DNA from 4 places in the Desertibacillus haloalkaliphilus genome. Region 1 is predicted to be linked to each of the others. Evidence: riboswitches for the same ligand, from Rfam matches in the RefSeq annotation. Region 1 holds a riboswitch; each other region holds the start of a gene.
What was found. Region 1 has a riboswitch for S-adenosylmethionine ahead of metK (methionine adenosyltransferase). Riboswitches for the same ligand answer to the same signal wherever they lie in the genome.

Region 1 (5,414 bases):
GGCGACGTCCAGATCGGTGAAGAATCAAGCATCTGGTTTAACACGGTGATTCGAGGCGATGTTAAACCAACATTTATTGGTGACCGCGTCAATGTTCAAGATAATTCAACCCTGCACCAAAGTCCGCTTTGTCCACTGATTTTAGAAGATGATGTCACGGTGGGGCACCAAGTGATCCTCCATAGCTGTACCCTTCGTAAAAATGCACTGATCGGGATGGGTTCAACCGTCCTAGATGGTGCTGAAGTTGGTGAAGGAGCCTTTATCGGAGCAGGCAGCCTCGTTCCACAAGGAAAGAAAATCCCAGCTAACAGCTTAGCCTTTGGACGTCCTGCCAAGGTCGTCAGAGAACTTACCGATGAAGACCGCAAAGATATGGCGCGGATTCGCCGTGAATACGTTGAGAAGGGGCAATATTACAAGAGCTTGCAAGAACCAAAGCGCTAGGTTACTGAACCTTCATCGTATCATATACAACATTTCATCGCTCTCCTTGAACCTGCTTTTCATACTTTTCGTGATCTCCCCTTATCTATTTTTAAAAAAGAAGCTTGAGGATGAACTCCCCAAGCTTCTTTTTATCGTAGTTAAGACGCCCTTATAGCATCGCTTGCTTTTGCAAGGCTTCAGCTTTATCCGTACGCTCCCATGGAAGGTCCACATCTGTGCGTCCAAAGTGTCCATAAGCCGCAGTTTGCTTGTAAATCGGACGACGTAGGTTCAGCATTTTGATTAGACCTGCCGGACGAAGATCGAAGTTTTCACGAACAAGCCCAACAAGTACTTCCTCAGAAACCTTTCCTGTTCCAAATGTATCAACAGAAATGGAAACTGGCTGTGCCACACCGATGGCATATGCAAGCTGAACTTCACACTTATCCGCAAGACCAGCTGCAACGATATTTTTAGCGACATAGCGCGCACCATATGCTGCCGAACGGTCAACCTTTGTTGCATCCTTACCAGAGAATGCACCGCCACCGTGACGAGCATATCCACCGTACGTATCAACAATGATTTTACGCCCTGTTAAGCCCGCATCCCCTTGTGGTCCACCGATAACGAAACGACCCGTCGGATTAATGAAATATTTCGTATCTTCATCAATTAACCCTTCTGGTACGACTGGCGCAATTACATATTCTTTTAAATTGCGTTGAATTTGCTCAAGCGTTATCTCAGGGTGATGTTGTGTTGAGATGACAATCGTGTCAATTCGTAATGGTTGACCATTTTCATCATATTCTACCGTTACTTGCGTTTTACCGTCCGGACGCAAGTATGGAAGGACCTCTTCTTTACGCACTTCTGTTAACTTACGTGCGAGTCGATGAGCAAGCGAAATCGGTAATGGCATCAATTCATCCGTTTCATTATTGGCATAACCAAACATTAAGCCTTGGTCACCGGCACCAATCGCTTCAATTTCATCGTCAGTCATTTGACCTTCACGTGCTTCTAACGCTTGGTCAACCCCTTGAGCAATATCTGCTGACTGCTCATCGATTGATGTTAATACCGCACACGTTTCTGAATCGAATCCATACTTCGCTCGTGTGTACCCAATGTTCTTCACTGTATCACGAACGACTTTCGGGATATCAACATATGTAGACGTTGAGATTTCACCAGACACAAGCACTAACCCTGTGCTGACCGTTGTTTCACATGCCACGCGGGCGTTCGGATCCTTTTTTAAAATTTCATCAAGAATCGCATCAGAAATTTGGTCACAAATCTTATCCGGATGCCCCTCTGTTACCGATTCTGATGTAAATAAACGACGACTTCTTTCTACCATGATAAGTATCCTCCTTCGCACACCGACAAAATCGACTATTTACATAAAAGTGTTCACAAAAACGGCTTGTTCTACTCTTATCATGAAATAGCAATTTGTCTACTATGCTAAAATTTGATACGGCACTCATTCCCCCCACTATTGTGAGTATGAACTGAACATGTATAACCACGAAAACCCTTTTCCATCAATGAGGAAAAGGGTTGGTCCATTCACCTTTCACCTCTTATCGATCAAGGCTACGCCTTGCAGGTTAGCACCTTTTCACCATTTTTTATTGGTGTTGGTTGCTGGGTTTCTTCGGGCCTGTCCCTCCACCTACTCGGGATAAGAGTATCCGTTCGCGACATATCATAACGTAGATGATAGACGATGTCAACCAATGACGGTTGACATCGCTATTTGTTTCCATGTATGGTACACAACCAAGCTGTTAATACGGCGTATCCTGTGTGTTATTCCTTCTATTTTCCTGCTCTTGACGTTCTTCCTCGCGCATTTGCAGTCGCAATAGTTCATTTTGGTTATCCCTAGGCTTTACCTGACTATATACCCCGCTTGCGGTTAACCCAATCACTAACGCTGTTAGCACTTCATTTCCCCACTCACGAGGAATAAACCATAATATCATCGCAAAGAAGATCGCTAGTAGCGCTCGATATTTTTTATCAATCGAAAAGGCATTCCCAACAACCGTTACAAGCGCAGCAACAACAGCCGCTACTGTTGCTAGATCCATCATTGTTATTTCTGGCATAGCATAGGTTCCCTCCCTTTCTTCCATATGCTATGCAGGTGCCGCTTTTTCGGTAACCAAAAACGACCTAGAAGCCTTAAACAAGCAATTGTTACATACTAAAAGGGACAAGTAAAGTAGCCTTTATTATTTATTCATTTGTACATTTATAACACACTCGTTTTCATTCCTTCATATTATATCTAACAATCTCCTCGCACGAACTAGTGATAACTTAAGAAATTTATAAAAATAGTATAGACTATTATTTTTAATGTGTTATACTATTTTCAACAGTAAAAGCACAGCAAAAATTAACCAATGATAAAATTAAAATATACTTAAAAAGAAAGGGTTTTGTTGCAAATGAGTACAGTTAGCTTTGGGACTGAATTAGACCAAATTTTAAGCGGAGAGAATGTTCTTTTAGACTTACCGATTTCAAAGTTAGTCGAAAAGTCACTAATGCGAAATGAAGGGGTCTTGACTGAAAGTGGTGCCTTAAACGTTGAAACAGGAAAATACACTGGTCGTTCCCCTAAAGATAAATTTATTGTAGACGAAGCTTCTGTATCAGACAAAATTGATTGGGGCTCTGTCAACCAGCCGATTGATAAAGAAACATTTTCAAAACTTTATAAAAAAGTACTTGATCACTTAAAAGAGAAAGATGAAGTGTTTGTTTCTCACGCGTATGCTGGTGCTGATTCAAGCTATCGCTTACCAATCCAAGTCATTAATGAATTTGCTTGGCACAACCTTTTTGCACGTCAATTATTCATTCGTCCAACACAAGAAGAGTTAGAAACAATTACTCCTGAATTCACAATCGTTTCTGCTCCAGAATTCAAAGCGGATCCTGTTGTTGATGGTACGAATTCAGAAACATTTATTATGGTCTCATTTGAAGAGAGAATCGTTCTCATCGGTGGTACTGAATATGCTGGTGAAATGAAAAAATCAATCTTCTCAGTGATGAATTACTTGCTGCCGGAGCAAAATGTTCTTTCGATGCACTGTTCTGCCAATGCAGGTAAAGAAGGTGATGTTGCGTTATTCTTCGGGCTTTCTGGCACGGGTAAGACAACGCTTTCAGCTGATCCTAACCGTTACTTGATCGGAGATGATGAGCACGGTTGGTCTAATAATGGTGTCTTTAACATTGAAGGTGGGTGCTACGCAAAATGTGTAAACCTATCGTATGAGAAAGAACCACAAATTTGGAACGCCATTCGTTTCGGAGCGGTACTAGAGAATGTTGTTCAAAGTGACGTCACCGGCAAGCCTGATTATGATGATACGAGCTTAACAGAAAATACACGTGCAGCGTATCCATTGGAATCGATTCCAAATACGATCATTCCAAGTGTTGCTGGACATCCAAATACAATTATCTTTCTAACAGCAGATGCATTCGGTGTCTTACCACCAATCAGTAAGCTAACAAAAGAACAAGCGATGTATCATTTCCTTTCTGGTTATACAAGTAAGCTTGCTGGAACTGAACGAGGCGTTACATCACCAGAAGCAACATTCTCAACGTGCTTTGGTGCACCATTCTTACCATTACCGGCAGCTCGTTATGCTGAAATGTTAGGTGAGAAGATTACGCAACACAACGCTCAAGTCTTCCTTGTCAATACTGGTTGGTCTGGTGGACCATATGGGGTCGGAAAACGTATGAATCTCTCGTACACACGTGCGATGGTGCAAGCTGCTCTTCAAGGTGAGTTAAATGCGTTAGAAACAACCGTTGACCCAATCTTCGGCCTTCATATCCCTCTTCATTGCCCAGGGGTACCAGATGAGGTGCTACAACCACGTAAAACGTGGGAAGATACAGCTGTTTATGACGAAAAAGCACAAGAATTGGCAACGAAATTTAAGGAGAACTTCGATAAGTTCAACTATGTATCAGATGAAATTAAAAAGGCTGGTCCGCTAGTCTAAGTGGTGTAAGAGCTGTTCCATCAGTGCTGCTCACCTTGGTTAGGTACTCTACTGCGCCTAAGGTGACGGTTATAGGAGCGGCTCTTTTTTATGTATAAAGCCTATTGCTTCTTCATCCACTTCGTCAATTCCGTCGTAATGTTGCGATAGCTTGGTTCCGGAAAATGGTGTGTAAACGTATCATAAAAGCGGATGACTACATCCTTTCCCTCACTTCGCAACGCAGCTTCAAGCCGATACGCATGTTCAATCGATACGTGCTCATCACGTTTCCCATGAATAATGCAAACAGGTGCATTTATCATACCAACTTCGGTCAATGGTGTTCGCCATTCGTAACGCTCTGGATATTTTCTAGGAGTTCCCCCAATGACTCGTTTTAACATTTTGCGAAGGTCGACGCGCTCTTCATAGGTGAGTTTCATATCAGACACCCCACCCCAGCATGTGACTGAACGAACGCTATATGTGATAGCTGTCAACAATGCCATCACTCCACCACGTGAAAATCCAAATACATGAACCTGATCTCTAGCCACGCGGGGATGATTGGCTAAACATTCGTAAGCATAAAAGGCATCATAACGGTCATCACCAGCGAAATCTTCTCGACCATCTCCACCTTTATTTCCACGATAAAACGGGGCAAGGACCACAAACCCTTCCGCTGCAAATTGAATCACTCTTGCAACACGAACCATACCGACATTTTTAATTCCGCCACGTAAATACAACAGACCAGGATATTCACCAGGAGTATCCGGGACAGCAAGATACCCTTTTACGTTGAAAGAGCCACTCTTATAGGTGATTAAATATAAACGTATGTTAGGATGTGGTGAAGGGACCCGCTGTTTCTCGATGATCTTAGCTTCCATCGTCCATCCCTCTCTTCATTCTAGGTTTTATCACTCGTTTCGTTTTTAT
Region 2 (5,414 bases), on a different contig from region 1:
TCTTATCAACCTTTTTTGCTGACAAGAAACCTAGATACGTATACATAGTTAGATAAGGCCTCAAAAAAGATACACGAATCCCCTATCTGTAACGACCTACCTTGTCAGCCTCACGGGACTGAATTAAAGGTACCAGTTATTAAGTTACTAACATTATCAATGAAGGAATGGAAAATGTCAACAAATTTTTAAAAATGGGTGCCTGACCCCCGGTACGTTAACGCGTTACTGCGCCGTGGGTCAGGCACCTGTTAATACTCATCATAAATATGATCAGCATTCTTAAAGCGAATTTCTTCTGAATTTAACGTGCCCATCTTATCACTGCGATCTTCTCTACCAGCTGGAGGAGGCCCATCTGGCATTACATCTTGATTATCACGAAATACTGCTTTTTGCTGTTTTTTATTAGAACTCGACACCCGTATCACTCCCTTCTGTGATTAATGTTACTTATGTTCTCCAAAGTATGTATTGTCATTCTTGGTGCCAGGCACCCCCTGTAGGGTGCCTGGCACCAAGAACCCGAATTGGAGTATACTTATCATGGAAAGGATGTGAGTGGATGTCATTTTTCAAATCACGTGACAATCAAGAAAAGCATATCGATCAAATACAGGAATACTTAATCCCTGGAGAGCAGTTGGAACAAACGTACGGATTAGTCATTGATTTCGTTGCCTTAACGGATAAGCGGATTTTGTTTGTTGATAAGAGCTTTGTATCTAAGGCGACCGCTGTTGTCACAATCCCGTATAGCAAAATCGAAGAAATTGCTATCCAAAAAAGTGGCACGCTTTCTTTTACGAATAAAGTCGAGATCACAACGAAGGGCGGATCGCACGAACTCTCATTCGTTAAGGGTGCCGATGTTTTCGGTTTTTACAAAAAACTCACCTCAAAGATTTGTGATTAATCGCAAATCATTCATGGTGCCAGGCACCGAGGTGCCTGGCACCATCTCTTCTCACGGGCAACAAATACAGAACGTGTGCTGAATGCTAATAAACCCAAAACAATCTAAACCTTTCTCTCCCTCACAACGAACTGTTATTCGTCGTAAGTTTTCTACCTGGATCGTGTCTTCTAAGAGCTCAGGCGTTAACCTTCTTTCAATTACTTCGTCGTCGGTTTCAATCATTGCAACAATATCACATTCACTAAGATTAAATATAGCGACCAATGATTTATTATGATTGGTAGTAAGGTTTTTGAAGTACGTTCTTTCCGTTCCATCACAAGGCTGGGCTATCGTTGCTCCTAAAATAGTCGTATCCGTAAAACATTTTGGTTCACGAACTCCCATCATAATCGCTCCTTTATAAATGTTTGTTTCTTCTTTTTACGGACAACAAATACAAAATGTTTTCTCAAAGAATATGAAGCCCGTACAAAGTGCTGTCTCATCCCCTTCACATCTCACTGCAATTCTTCTTACATTTTCAGCAACGATGCTGATCTCCCCAAAGCCAATTGGCTCATGAACAAGAACAGGTATTGGTTCTGGAGTGGGGTCCTCATCTGTTTCGATAAAAAGAAACATCGTACATGGAGGCGGTGTAGAACTTACAACATGAAGTGATACCTTATTATGATTTTCCGTGAAATCTTCAAAGTACGTTCGTTCTGTGCCATCACACGGTTGTTCAACCGTCGGAATGGCATTATGACTTGCAATTGAACAGTTCTTTTTACCCATTGTTCTCTCCCCTTTTCTTCTTTTCTTCTTTTCTTTAAGTCAATCCCTGTTTATCCTTGGCTTTAAGATTCGTGTAAAAGCTTATAAATCGTTTTGTTTTTCGGATTGTTATAAGCGTATTCACGCACCTTAGCCAACACCTGGTCAAGACGGCTCGTATCATGCCCCAACTTTGTTTGATGACTTTTAATCTTCATTAACCTTTGATAATGAGGATCACCTTCCAAAACCGTCCTCTCAAATTGGGCTCGTAACTCATCCTTTTCAACTCCTTGATCCAGCAGTTCCACAAGACTGTCCATTTTCTGCATTTCAAGAAGCCGTCTAATAGGCAGTAGGTCACCTCTATTCAACAGCAATCCCTCCTTTTTTATTTTTATATTCAAATCAGGTTATTTTGTATAGATAGATGGAAGATGGAAAATACCTATTTTGAAAAGAACTAGGTCACTCTTAGGGGGATAAACAAGCATATTGAGAAAAATTTCATAACTTATAAATACAGACTTTCTGTTTTTAGGAGAGGATACTATGGCCGAATCAAAGCTTTCTATCAATTCATTGGATACAGAATATGAACGATACGTAGGCAAATGGAGAAAGTATACATTGATGAAACAGAAGAAAAAAGTACGTCAACACCTACCAAAGACAAAACTGTTTTCAAAAAAATCTCTATGGAAGATGCTTGATAAATATGGAGAAGTTATCGTGAAACCAAGCTACGGAAAATATGGGAGGAAAGTTGCGAAGATCTCTTGCATGAACGATGGAAAAATCAAGCTTCATATGGAACAAAAGAAAAAAGTGTTTTGTAATAGAGAAGAAGCCTATACCTATCTTTCAAACTCGTATTTAAATGGCAAGTGTCACATCATCCAACAATATATACCACTTGCGACAATTAACGAATGTCCATTCGATCTAAGGGTTATGGTGCAGCGGAAAAAAGAATCTGATGATTGGATGGTAACTGGCGTAGCAGCTAAAGTAGCAGCAAGCGGATTTGCGGTTACGAATGTAGCTAAACAAGTATTAAATCTTGAAACAGCTATCGAACAATCAAATATAGTAGTAGACGATAAGTGTAAACTGATCGAAGAAATGAACAAGGCTTCTGTAAAAAACGTTCAGAGCATACAAGATTACTACCCTGAATACCGAGGTATCGGGTTAGATGTAGGCGTTGACCCAAAAGGGGATATATGGATCATAGAAGCAAATTTAGAGCCTACCATCGATATGTTTATGGAGTTAAATGATCGCTCCGCACTTCGAAAGATTCGCGCCTATAATCGAGGGTAAAACACGAAACGGTGCCAGGCACCCCTTTTAAGGTGCCTGGCACCCGAGAATGTTTTAAATCCCGCAAGCCAACGTCCCGTTTTTCTGGAAATACTTCTGATGATATTCCTCAGCTTGATAGAATGGTTTGGCTGGTGCAACTTCTGTGACAATCAGCTTTGGACTCGTACGGTTTAATTCAGCTTTCTTCTTCACCGCTACTTCTAGTTGCTGAAGGTTTTGAAAGAAGATCGCCGAACGGTATTGTGTGCCGACATCAATTCCTTGACGATTACGTGTTGTTGGATTATGACATTCAAAAAATTTATCCACTAGTTCTGCATATGAAATTTTCCACGGATTATACCAAATCTCAATCGCTTCTGCATGACCGGTTTGACCTGATTTCACTTCTTCATAAGAAGGGTGCTCTACATCGCCACCTGTATAACCGACTCTTGTTTCTTCTACGCCACGAACCTCTTCAAAAAATGCTTCAACACCCCAAAAACAACCTGCTGCAAATACTGCTTTTTCCATTTTACTCGCTCCTTTTCGAGCGATAAACCTTCTTTCCATATACAAAAACTTGGCTTTTCATCAACCGATGGCGAAAACCTTAGTTGACGTTATACTATCGTCCTAACGCTAATAAATTCTGATAGTATAAGAAAAACCTCTCTAATGAATGTAGAGAGGTTATCGTATATGTATACGATCCTCTCATCTCCCAAGGAAGTCAATCCTTGCAGGAATTAGCACCGTTCAAATCAATGACTTGATTTAATGGTTGCCGGGTTTCAAAGGGCCAGTCCCTCCACCACTCTGGATAAGAAGTCTATCGCTATTAATTTTTATTTGTTAAATAAAATTGTATCTGATTGGTGGCTACTTTGCAAGGAAAATTTTCAAAAATAAATAAAATCACCTTTGCATTACATTTTAAAAGGCAAATCACCCAATCATTCAAGATGATTAGGTGAGTCCATATCAAACTCTTATGCTCCATTTAACAGCTCATGGGTTTTTTCTAATATCTCTTCGTCCTTTAAACGGAATTTAAATTCGACTCGTCGAGATTCTTGGTTGCTATAGTTACCCTCTACATCCGTACGACCATCTGTATAGGATCGACCGTTGACGGTTAGCTTATCTTTCAAATGTGCTTGGATGTTCTGATAAGGAAAATCATCGCTGAGCACATATTCTGCGACACTAAATGCTCGCTCTTGCGACAGCTCGAGATTGTATAGATAGTCACCAATTCTGTCCGCATGACCTTCGATAATAATTTCTGAAATATACTCTTCATAGCCGCTTTCTAAGAGGACATCTAAATAAGCGGGTACAAATTCATCTAAAAACGTAAACGCCTCAGGCTTTAACACCGTTTCATCAAACGCAAACAAAATGTCCGTATCAAAGATCAGAGCACCAGTCTCCTCATCAATTTCAACATTTAACGTTGAATCACTAAATTCATCATTCAAGTCATTAATTAAATCGACTCTAACCCCCATGATTTGATCAATCGTCCGATTCATCTCTTCAATCTGAAACGATTTGATCACCATCATGATAATAAAAATTAAAATAAAACATAAAAGAAGCGCTGTTAATAAATCCGTAAATGATGGCCAAAAGTGTCCTTCCTCTTGTTCACCATGGAATAGTTTTTTATACTTCTTAATCATTGCTTCCAACCCTTACTCTCGTTGGTTGACTCATCGCCCCTTGAGAGAGCGACTGGAGTTGACGATTTAACGTGTGAATTTCTTGACTTAATTCACTGATCGTCTGTTGCATAAAACGAGCGCTTCTTTGCTGTTGATCTTCTGTAATTTCTCCGATTTGCTTAAATTCTTTTTTCATCGCGTCGTTAATATCGACAACATAACCACCGATGTTGCGACTCACCTTATCGAGGCGGTCACCCAGGGTTCCCTCTAAACTGCTAACATACCTTGAGAGGGTGTCTTTTAGCACGGACACGCTTGATTCAATCTGATTTTCGCGGTGGTTAAATGAATCTTTCATATCTGCAATCGTACGGTTGATTTCAGTAAGCATTTGATGATTCTTAACGCCCACTTGCTCATAGGAACGAGAGGCAGCATTTAAATGCTTTTCAAACGATTGCGATTCTCTGGCGTGAGCCCGTAAATGATCATGGAACTCTTGATTAAATTGCTGAAGCTCTTCAAGTCGACCTGACAAGAGACTTTTATATTCTTCTTGAGCGGTATGAATCGTTTCTAGTGCCTCAGGCAGGCGAACAATCGAATTTCCGAGTTTATCGAAGTCGTTCTTCAGCCCTCTTAAATGCGTTGAAATCCCGCTCAGCTTCGAGCTTAAATCGCCTCCAAAAATTCGCGCAAACTGTTCGTTATTCGTTTTCATCATCGATACAAGATTCTCACTTTGTGCAGTC
Region 3 (5,414 bases), on a different contig from region 1:
GGATACTATGATCACCCGAATCTTATGGGCGTACCAGGTGAAGAATTAGACCATGTGCATCATTACTTTAAAGAGGCTCACCCATTCTTTGATAAAGATGTTGTCGTGATTGGAGGTAAAAATTCGGCCGTTGATGCCACGTTAGAGCTTGAAAAGGTAGGTGCTAGAGTCACTGTACTCTATCGAGGGAGTGATTATTCAAGTAGCGTAAAGCCATGGATTCTTCCTGAATTTGTATCGTTAATCAATCATGAGAAGGTAGACATGCAATTTGAAGCGGAAGTCAAAGAAATTACTTCCACGGACGTCATTTATGAACAGAACGGTAAAGAGCACAAGGCAAAGGCTGATTTTGTATTTGCTATGACAGGGTATCACCCTGACCATTCTTTTCTGAGTGCGATGGGCGTACACATTGATCCGGGGAGCGGTAGGCCAGCTTTTGATGCGGAAACGATGGAAACGAATGTAGCTGGTATCTTTATTGCAGGAGTGATCGCAGCTGGGAATAATGCGAATGAAATCTTTATTGAGAATGGGCGTTTTCATGGTGATCTTATTGCAGCAGAAATTGCAAACCGAGCAGCATTGAAGAGCTAAAGATGTGCAAGCATATTTAGCATATTGTTTTTGAAAGGGGGAATCCTCAGAGGTGAACTGAACCTACTTGAGGACTCCCCTTTTAATTATGTTAAGAATAGTTCTTGAAGTTTGTTTCGATCTGACGTTACTTCAAGTGCGATCATTAATTTAATTCTCGCTTTTTGACCATTTAAACCATTTGTGAAAATAATCCCAAGCTCTTTTAGGTGTCGTCCACCGCCACTATAACTATACGTATCTTGAACGATACCTCCAAAAGAACGAGAAACGAGAACAATTGGAATGTGGTGTTTGATCAGTTTCTCTAAACCCGGAACGATGCCTGGGGGAACATTTCCTTGTCCGAATGCCTCGATGACAAGTCCATCCATCGAAGTTGTTAAAATTGCATCAAGTAGGCTAGGGTCCATACCAGCATAACATTTTATTAATACAATATTTTTTGTTAATGTTGAAACGTCATAGCGTTCTCGTTTCGAAGGGACATGATGAAAATCAACATCGCGTCTTGTGACAATTCCAATCGGCCCATATTGAGGGCTTTGAAATGTAGCAATATTGCTCGTGTGCGTTTTTGTTACATTTTTTGCAGTGTGAATCTCATCATTAAGAACGACAAGAACGCCTTTGCCATGTGCTGCATCACTTGCTGCTGTTCGGACAGAAGAAATTAAATTATAAGGCCCATCCGCACCAAGTTCATTACTGGATCGCATCGCACCAGTAACAACGACTGGAACATCAGTATCAAGTAATAGGTCCAGTAAATATGCTGTTTCTTCGAGTGTATCTGTTCCGTGTGTAATGACAACGCCCTCAAAGTATTCCGTCTTGATACGGCGCTCAATTCGTTTAGACAATTCCAACATATGTTGTGGTGTGATGTGTGGCGAAGGCAAATGTAGAAAATCATCAACGATCACGGAGGCAATTTTTGAAAGTGATTCAATTGTTGAATATAATGGATTTGAGACACTAGGGCCGACGGTACCTGTTTGTTCATCTTCATGCATCGCGATCGTACCGCCTGTATGTAAAAGTAATATCTTTTTCATAACTGCTTCACCTCATTTAATGTAGGCTTTCATAACCAAACTATGGTTTCTTAAATAAAAGTAACATGTTACGATGAAAAAAAACAGAGGGGAATGGAAGGCTGTTGTTTGCAGTTATATCTGCTGGAATTGCACCGGGCATCGCTTTGTTGTGTTATTTTTATCTCAAAGATGACTATGAGCGTACAACGATTGCAATGGTGACTCGAAATTTTGTTTATGGCTCGCTTATAGTGTTTCCGGTGATGGTCCTACAGTATGCTTTTGAAGCGGAAGGGTATCTACTAGATGCATTTAGCCATGCATTTATACGCGCTGGGCTCATTGAAGAATTTTTTAAATGGTTCCTGCTATTTTTTCTATCGTATAAACACGCAAGATTTAACGAACATTATGATGGAATCGTATTTGGAGCTGCTATATCATTAGGGTTTGCAACGGTTGAAAATATTTTATACTTAATTGCTTATGGGATAGAAGGGGCGATTGGACGGGCGTTTTTTCCTGTATCGAGTCATGCATTATTTGGTGTGATTATGGGATATTATTTAGGTAAAGCAAGTGTTTCGTCTTCCAAAACCTTCATCTGGGTTTTCCTCTCTTTGACACTTCCAGTTGTATTGCATGGGCTATATGATTTTATGTTACTTGCAGCTAATCAATACGTGAAGTTATTAATTGTACCGTTTATGTTTTTCTTATGGTGGTTAGCCTTACAAAAAGTAAAAAGGGCTAATCTGAGTCAACGCACAAAGGATTTGCCGATAGATAAGGAGTGATACTGTGCCAGATAAGCGTTTTCGTATTGTCATTCGTTGTTCAAAATGTGGGGAAAAATATATACTTAGGGGTCGCCAGAATAAAGAAGGCGGCTATGATACTGGATTCAAACGATGTATTTGTGGGAATGAGGAGCAGCTTCGCGTTGAAGCTTCACCTGAATAAAGGTGTCGTGACAAAACTAGTTAAACTATTGGCAATTGTTCGAGGCTAGGACAAAAGGTAAAAACCAACTCCTTTTGTCGTAGTCTTTTTTTGTGGAAAAGGGGCGGAGATGGGAGTGTGAGGGAGAATGCACTGATGAGTAGAAGGTGGTTCAAGGAGTTGGCGCTGAGAAAAGAAGGTTGTTTAAACGATAAAAGAGTAACAGGTGAACCTGAAATTATAAGCGGTTGCTTTTTATATAAGAGTGTCCATGAAATCGTTTTCTTTTAAAGGAGATTTGTAAACTTTATAAAAATTATAAAAATACTCTTGTATTCCCTACTGTTTTGCTGTATTTTAAACTAATAAGCTGAATATTTACTATTTATATATTATTAATAAAGTTCTTATCAAGAGAGACGGAGGGAATGGCCCGAAGAAGTCTCAGCAACCAGCCGCTAGTTATTGGTCAGGTGCTAAATCCATCAAGCGATGTGTGCTTGAAAGATAAGAAGAAGTTGAGACTACAAAACCTTCTTCTTATCATGAAGAAGGTTTTTATTATACCCTGATAATTAGTAGTGGTTGAAGTACTGGTTTGTAAAAGGAGGAAAACAGGATGAATAGAAAGCAACTTGAAACAACATTGGTACAAATTGGTAACCGAACGGATGAGAGGACAGGTGCCGTTAATACACCTATTTACCTATCAACGGCTTATCGGCACGCGGGAATTGGGCAGTCCACTGGCTATGATTATGCAAGAACTGGAAATCCAACGCGTGAAGTGTTGGAAAATGCGATTGCTGAACTTGAAGGTGGTGACCAAGGTTTTGCCTGTAGTTCGGGGATGGCTGCGATTCAAACTGTGTTATCATTGTTTGAACAGGGTGATGAGATTCTCGCTTCACAAGATTTGTATGGTGGAACCTATCGGTTGTTTGAACAAGGGTGGACGAAATGGGGACTAACGTTTACATTTAGTGACCCACGAAACCTTGAGCAATTCGAACAACAAATAACCGATAAGACAAAAGCAATCTTTATTGAGACACCAACCAATCCATTAATGCAAGAAGCAGATCTCGGTGCCCTAAATCAACTGGCAAAAAAGCATGATTTACTGTTTATTGTAGATAACACCTTTTATACGCCGCTGTTACAACAACCCATTCGTGAAGGGGCAGATATTGTTATCCATAGTGCGTCAAAGTATTTAGGTGGTCATAATGATTTGATTGCAGGCTTAATCGTTGCGAAGGGGAAAGAATTGTGTGAACAGCTTTTCTTATACCATAATGGAATTGGCGCAACTTTGGGTTCTTTTGATTCTTGGTTACTCATTCGTGGTATGAAAACACTTGCGTTACGCATGGACCAACATGAACGTAACGCGACAAAGGTTGTTGAATATTTAAGTAATCACCCTTGTGTCGATGAGGTTTTATATCCGGGACGAGGTGGGATGATTTCATTTCGAATTATAAGTGAAAACTGGGTGGATCCATTTTTACAACAATTAAAGCTGATTACATTTGCAGAAAGTCTAGGTGGTGTTGAGAGTTTACTCACATATCCTGCCACACAAACCCATGCGGATATTCCTGAGGATGTTCGGGTCGCAAATGGGGTTTGTAATCGGTTGTTACGGTTTTCAGTTGGAGTGGAGTATGTTGAGGATTTAATTCAAGATTTAGAGCAAGCTTTTCGCTATGCCAAAGAGCATGAACAAATTTAATTAGAAATCGGGGGACGAGGACAATGAGTCAAGATACGTATAGTTTTCAAACAAAATTGCTACATAACGATCATAAAGTTGATCAACAAACAGGAGCAGTGAGTGTACCGATTCAGCACGCGTCTACGTTTCATCAATTTGACTTTGAGACATTTGGTAATTACGATTACGGACGATCAGGGAACCCAACAAGAGAAGCGTTAGAGGAAACGATTGCCGAGTTAGAAGGTGGTTGTAGGGGATTTGCATTTTCATCTGGGATGGCGGCGATATCAACGTCATTTATGTTACTATCAAAGGGAGATCATGTCGTCTTAACAAAAGACGTCTATGGTGGAACGTTTCGTCTAGTAACAGAAGTTTTGACGCGGTTAGGTATTGATCATACGTTTGTTGATATGACAGATGTAGAGGAAGTAAAAGAAAATATCCAACCGAACACAAGATTACTCTATATCGAAACGCCATCAAATCCGACATTGAAAATTACAGATATCCGCGCAATAGTAAGCTTAGCAAAGCAGAACAATTGCCTAACGTTTTTAGATAATACGTTTTTAACACCAGCTCTTCAAAAGCCATTGGAACTTGGCATAGACGTAGTTTTACATAGTGCTACGAAGTTTATTGGCGGACATAGTGATGTCATTGCAGGCTTAGCTGTTGTCAGTGACCAAGAACTAGCGGATCAGCTTGCATTTTTACAAAACTCGTTTGGGGCAATATTAGGTGTTCAAGATTGCTGGCTTGTCTTAAGAGGGTTAAAAACGTTACATGTGCGAATGGAGCACTCGTCAAAGGCTGCTCATCAAATCGCTACGTGGTTAAGTGAGGTTCCTGAAGTTGAAGAGGTCTATTATCCAGGGTTAGAAAGCCATCGTGGTCATGACATTCAAGCGAACCAAGCACAGGGGTATGGTGCAGTCCTGTCCTTCCGTTTGCGAGATCGTGAAGCGGTTAAACAGTTTGTTGCGAATGCAAAAATTCCAGTATTTGCTGTCAGTTTAGGAGCTGTTGAATCGATTTTATCGTATCCGGCAACGATGTCGCATGCGGCGATGCCAAAAGATGAACGTGAAAAGCGAGGAATTAGT
Region 4 (5,414 bases), on a different contig from region 1:
CGCGTTCAGTTAAAAGGCTGGGTTCAAACTCGACGCGATTTAGGGCAAGTGATTTTTATTGATTTACGTGACCGTTCAGGGATTGTACAAATCGTATTTAGCCCAGAAGATTCTAATGAGGCACTACAAATCGCTGACCGTGTACGGAGTGAGTATGTTTTAGATATCGAAGGAACGGTTGTCAAGCGTGATGAGGAAACGGTCAATGAGAAAATCCCAACTGGTAAGGTTGAGGTTCGAGTGGATAAGATCAACATTTTAAATGCTGCTAAGGCGCTACCATTCCAAATCGAAGAAAACACGGATGTATCTGAGGATATTCGCTTAAAGTATCGCTATCTTGATTTGCGCCGTCCAGAAATGCAGGAGACATTTAAACTTCGTCATCGTACAACTAAGCTGATTCGAGATTTCCTTGATGATGAAAGCTTCTATGAAATTGAAACACCGATGTTAACGAAGAGTACACCAGAAGGGGCGCGTGACTATTTAGTTCCAAGTCGTGTTCATCATGGCGAATTTTATGCTTTACCACAGTCGCCGCAATTATTTAAACAATTATTAATGGTTTCGGGATTTGAGCGCTACTATCAAATTGTTCGTTGTTTCCGTGATGAGGACTTACGTGCTGACCGTCAGCCTGAATTTACCCAAGTCGATATTGAGACATCATTTATGGAAAAAGAAGATTTAATCTCAATGATGGAAACGATGATGGCAAAAATCGTTAAAGAAACTAAAGGAATGGACATTAACACGCCTTTTGAACGTTTAACGTATGATGATGCGATGAATCGTTTCGGTTCAGATAAACCAGATACACGTTTTGGGATGGAGCTTGTTGAGCTTTCAGATATCGTAAAAGATAGTAAGTTCAAGGTGTTTACAAATGCAATTGAAAACGGTGGAATCGTTAAAGGATTAAATGTGAAGGGGGTAGCAACTCGTTATTCTCGTAAAGAAATTGATGATTTAGCTGACTTCGTAGCGATTTATGGTGCGAAGGGGCTTGCATGGCTAAAAGTCGAAGAAGATGAGCTCAAAGGGCCGATTGCTAAATTCTTTAACGAAGAAGAGACAGCAGCACTTAGACAAGCGCTTGATGCAGAACCTGGCGATCTTCTATTCTTTGGAGCTGATAAAAAACAAGTCGTATTTGATAGTATGGGTGCCCTTCGTCTGAAGTTCGGTAAGGAACTTGGTTTAATTGATGAAAGTAAGTTCAACTTCTTATGGGTGACTGAATTCCCGCTTGTTGAATATGATGAAGATGCTAAGCGTTATGTTGCCTTACACCATCCGTTCACAAGACCGATGAAAGAAGATCTTGAGCATTTAGATACTGACCCTGGTCGTGTTCGTGCTGAAGCTTATGACCTTGTGCTGAACGGGTATGAATTAGGTGGCGGATCACAACGTATTTTTGAGCGTGATCTTCAAGAAAAAATGTTTAAAACACTTGGCTTCTCTGAGGAAGAAGCAAGAAGCCAATTCGGCTTCTTAATGGATGCCTTTGAATATGGTACACCACCTCATGGAGGAATTGCCCTTGGGTTGGATCGCATGATCATGATTTTAGCAGGCAGAACGAACCTACGTGATACGATTGCTTTCCCTAAAACAGCGAGTGCAAGTGACCTCCTCACAAATGCACCAGGTGAAGTGAGTGATGCTCAGCTTGAGGAATTAAACTTAAGCATTGTTCCGAAAAAAGAAGAGGAAGAAGTAAAGGCATAATTTATCATTGACAGAAGCAGAGACTCCTCGCTATAATTAGTCTCAAGCTTAAAAATAATAAGACATTTTCATAAATTACTTATCAAGAGTGGTTGAGGGACTGACCCTGTGACACCCGGCAACCGGTTTGTATTCACAAACTACGGTGCTAATTTCAGCAGAGCGTGAACGCTCTGAAAGATAAGTGAACGGTATTTTTAAAAAACCTTTCCTTATCGGAAAGGTTTTTTTTACTTACGCAGAGGAGGATGACACAATGATATCTATCGGTTTACTTGGATTTGGGACAGTCGGGGAAGGTGTTTTTGAACGAATTTATTCAGCAAAGGCTGAAATAGAACAGGTATTAGGAGATCGAGTAGAGGTAAAAAAGATTTTGGTGAAAGATTTTCAAAAACAAAGAAATGCTGATGAGCAATTATTTACTGATAATCCGAATGACTTTTTTAAGGATCGGTATGATATCGTTTTTGAGCAAATGGGCGGTGTTGAACCAGCCAAAGATTATATTAGTCGTCTATTAAACAGGAATGTACCTGTAATTACAGCTAATAAAAAATTAATTGCTTTTGCTGGTCGTGAGTTAGAAGCACTTGCAAATGAGCATGGTAGTTTTATTAGTTATGAAGCAGCCGTTGCTGGAGGAATCCCAATTATTAATGTCCTCAGCTCCTTGTTACCAACAACCGCAATCACTAAGGTTTCTGGGATCTTAAATGGAACGACAAATTACATAGTTACAGAGATGAATGAGAAGGGGCGCGATTTTGACGAAGTTCTAGAAGAGGCCCAAGCTCTGGGTTTTGCTGAAGCGGACCCAACAGATGATGTAGAGGGGTTTGATGCTTGGTATAAGCTACGGATTTTAAGTAAGTTATGCTTTGGAAGCTGGGCTGAACAGTCAACGTTTGCCCGCATTGGGATACGTAACGTTGAGCGTTGGCATATTGAGGCGGCAAAAACACATGGGCTGAAAATGAAACTCGTTGCTGAAGCAAGAACAGATGGAGAACGTGTTTTTGGGGGAGTACGACCTAGCTTTGTCGCACAAAGCCACCCGTTAGCTACAGTCGATGGCGTAACAAATGCGGTTCATCTTGAAGGAGAGTCTGGTACAAACTTATTATTTACTGGGCCAGGGGCTGGAAAAGAACCGACAGCAAATAGTATGGTTGAAGACTTTGTTCATCACTTTAGACAAACGAAGCAACCTGAATATAAACGAAAAAACATAAAAGCATGTACCAACCAAAGTGAATGGCTTCTTTTTTTCAAGAAAGAGGATGTTGATCGGGTGAAAGAGCATTTGGATCAGATCACTTACCACCTGAATGAAGTCATTGAAGAAGATGAGGGCTTCGGTTGGTTTATCACTACGGATACGTGCGTTGAATACTTGCCATTAACGGATGTCTATGACTCTTATCCCATTTATGGGAGGAAACTAGTGAAGCTTGAAGCAGCTGTATAAATATTTTTAAGGGATGTTCACAAACTTCGGTAAAAATGACTGTCAAAGTTCTTGGTTGTTTGTTCGTGCGCTGCCTCTTGAACGCACGTTAATTATGCTTTTTGTTTCAGTTGTTTAAATGAGTCAATAAAATGGTGAGGCGGCGTTTTGACGTATAACGATTTCACACCAGAATCAGTATGTAAATATAAAAAGCCGAACCCTGAATTAATAGGTCGGTAAGACATATCAAAAATTCGAGTTAGCGCAATGACTGATCCGTTCATATGAAGTTCGCTGTTATATAGCTCGAGGTCATACCAGTTTTCTACTGTTCGTTTCTCTGTCCAACCGATTTCTTGGTAGATCTCAACACAACGATGAATGGCTACAGGTTTCAAAGTAACGCCTCCTTTATCACAGTTAAATGTACCATAACTAGGCCTTGTCCTCAAATCAAGCGGCAAATGATTTCCTGTAAAATATCCGTAAAATGTTATTGAATCGCTTCATAACACATGGTATGATAAATGTAAGAAATTTAAGAGTCCTAAGGTGTTCGTAGGATACTCTACGTTTTGAGCCAACACTTTATAAGAGGGAGCTTGCAGTTCATAAATCGGAGTACATGCCTTTACAACTGAGGACGTATGAAGATTTAGACAGAGCACCCACCTGCGTGAGAGCAGGTTCAAAACTAAGTTTTTACGGCACAATTGGGACTCTTACCTATACATATTCGAAATCACCTAAGGGAAAACTTCTCTTAGTTTTTTTTATGTTGTAGTGGTTAAGGGGCGGAGTGCGCCAGCAGAGCTGATGCTTGATGAAGGAGGCTTACTCGCACCGCCTTTGATAGAAATCATTTGAGGGAGATTACCTTGATGAAGAGAAATTGTTTCAAGGAGAACGTAGTCCAAACTGTTTGCAAAACTTCCCTTTTATTTCTTACTATGGTATATTCAATTCCGAGTGTATTACGGAGAATAGAGGGTTTGGAAGGAGTTAACAGATGTTACATCAATTTTCTCGAAATGAATTGGCAATAGGCCATGATGGGCTAGATGTCTTAAAAAATAGTACGGTTGCAGTTTTGGGGATCGGAGGAGTAGGCTCATTTTCAGCTGAAGCATTAGCTCGGTCTGGGGTTGGTCGCCTCGTCCTCGTGGATAAAGATGATGTTGATATCACAAATGTCAATCGACAAGTCCATGCATTATTATCAACGGTAGGACAACCCAAAGTTGATTTAATGAAGGAACGAATTGCAGATATTAATCCAGACTGTGAGGTTATTGCTTTAAAGATGTTTTATACGGAAGAAACCTATGAGCAGTTTTTTGAATATGATCTTGATTTTGTTGTCGATGCAAGTGATACAATTTCCTATAAAATTCATTTGATGAAAGAGTGCCTTACACGAAACGTTCCGATTATCTCGAGCATGGGAGTAGCTAATAAAATGGATCCGACACGTTTAAGAATCGCCGACATTTCAAAAACGAGCTATGATCCAATCGCTAAGGTGATTCGTACAAAGTTAAGAAAACAAGGCATTCATAAAGGGATCAATGTTGTCTTTTCAGATGAACAGCCGATTAAAATCCGTGAAGACATACGTAAAGAAATTGTTCCTGAAGAAGCAGAGAATTCACCGATACGTAAAGCAAAAATGCCACCATCATCGAATGCGTTTGTTCCATCCGTTTCTGGCTTAATTATGGCTGGACATGTCGTTACAACGTTATTAAAGGATATTAAAATTGAACGATAGTCAATCAGTGAAATTTGAATAATTTTTTGCAAAAAGCAGCCGTTTTATGGCTGTTTTTTTCATTGTTTTGTGTGGTAAAGGGGCGGAGTGCGCGATCAGGAAGGAGTAATCAAGGGAGTTCGCTTACTCGCACCGCTTCGAAAATGGGTTATAGAAGATGTGCAATGGAAGCTTATATTAAAAAAACATTTCTGAAAAAATTCTGAACTTTTTAGTGATCAAACTCTTGAATAATTTATGAATTTTACTTATAATGAAACCACTTACATTAGTCATCTGATGACCGGTAGATATGATTATCATTATTTTTTCTATATATGGATAATGGGAATTAGATGAACTTACATACTTTTGAGGGGGGAAGGGAAATGAGTATTGGAGTTTTATCTTTATTAGCACTTGTACCTATTCTTTCAGTCTTATTGTTCTTAGTTATTTTACGTTGGCCTGCCA

Region 2: linked by a shared signal. The riboswitch ahead of msrA (peptide-methionine (S)-S-oxide reductase MsrA) and the one ahead of metK (methionine adenosyltransferase) in region 1 are both predicted to bind S-adenosylmethionine.
Region 3: linked by a shared signal. The riboswitch ahead of KH400_RS11390 (methionine biosynthesis PLP-dependent protein) and the one ahead of metK (methionine adenosyltransferase) in region 1 are both predicted to bind S-adenosylmethionine.
Region 4: linked by a shared signal. The riboswitch ahead of KH400_RS02775 (homoserine dehydrogenase) and the one ahead of metK (methionine adenosyltransferase) in region 1 are both predicted to bind S-adenosylmethionine.

Annotation. Positions count from the first base shown of each region.
Region 1 is NZ_JAHPIV010000001.1:344,529-349,942, forward strand. It holds gene KH400_RS01625 (gamma carbonic anhydrase) at 1-447, shown strand, start outside; gene metK (methionine adenosyltransferase) at 599-1,801, opposite strand; SAM riboswitch class I at 2,025-2,135, opposite strand; gene KH400_RS01635 (hypothetical protein) at 2,235-2,558, opposite strand; gene pckA (phosphoenolpyruvate carboxykinase (ATP)) at 2,904-4,487, shown strand; gene KH400_RS01645 (alpha/beta hydrolase family protein) at 4,589-5,365, opposite strand.
Region 2 is NZ_JAHPIV010000011.1:111,178-116,591, reverse strand. It holds gene KH400_RS13620 (hypothetical protein) at 252-422, opposite strand; gene KH400_RS13615 (PH domain-containing protein) at 566-916, shown strand; gene KH400_RS13610 (hypothetical protein) at 968-1,309, opposite strand; gene KH400_RS13605 (hypothetical protein) at 1,343-1,699, opposite strand; gene KH400_RS13600 (hypothetical protein) at 1,762-2,052, opposite strand; gene KH400_RS13595 (YheC/YheD family protein) at 2,231-3,004, shown strand; gene msrA (peptide-methionine (S)-S-oxide reductase MsrA) at 3,059-3,523, opposite strand; SAM riboswitch class I at 3,704-3,819, opposite strand; gene KH400_RS13585 (OmpA family protein) at 3,982-4,677, opposite strand; gene KH400_RS13580 (MotA/TolQ/ExbB proton channel family protein) at 4,670-5,414, opposite strand, start outside.
Region 3 is NZ_JAHPIV010000009.1:49,285-54,698, forward strand. It holds gene KH400_RS11370 (YpdA family putative bacillithiol disulfide reductase) at 1-600, shown strand, start outside; gene KH400_RS11375 (asparaginase) at 687-1,658, opposite strand; gene prsW (glutamic-type intramembrane protease PrsW) at 1,763-2,437, shown strand; gene KH400_RS11385 (hypothetical protein) at 2,442-2,603, shown strand; gene KH400_RS25295 (hypothetical protein) at 2,739-2,873, shown strand; SAM riboswitch class I at 2,987-3,096, shown strand; gene KH400_RS11390 (methionine biosynthesis PLP-dependent protein) at 3,202-4,320, shown strand; gene metC (cystathionine beta-lyase) at 4,344-5,414, shown strand, end outside.
Region 4 is NZ_JAHPIV010000002.1:120,416-125,829, forward strand. It holds gene aspS (aspartate--tRNA ligase) at 1-1,737, shown strand, start outside; SAM riboswitch class I at 1,814-1,924, shown strand; gene KH400_RS02775 (homoserine dehydrogenase) at 1,994-3,208, shown strand; gene KH400_RS02780 (hypothetical protein) at 3,301-3,588, opposite strand; RNA gene ssrS (6S RNA) at 3,732-3,914, shown strand; gene KH400_RS02790 (tRNA threonylcarbamoyladenosine dehydratase) at 4,200-4,961, shown strand; gene KH400_RS02795 (L-lactate permease) at 5,330-5,414, shown strand, end outside.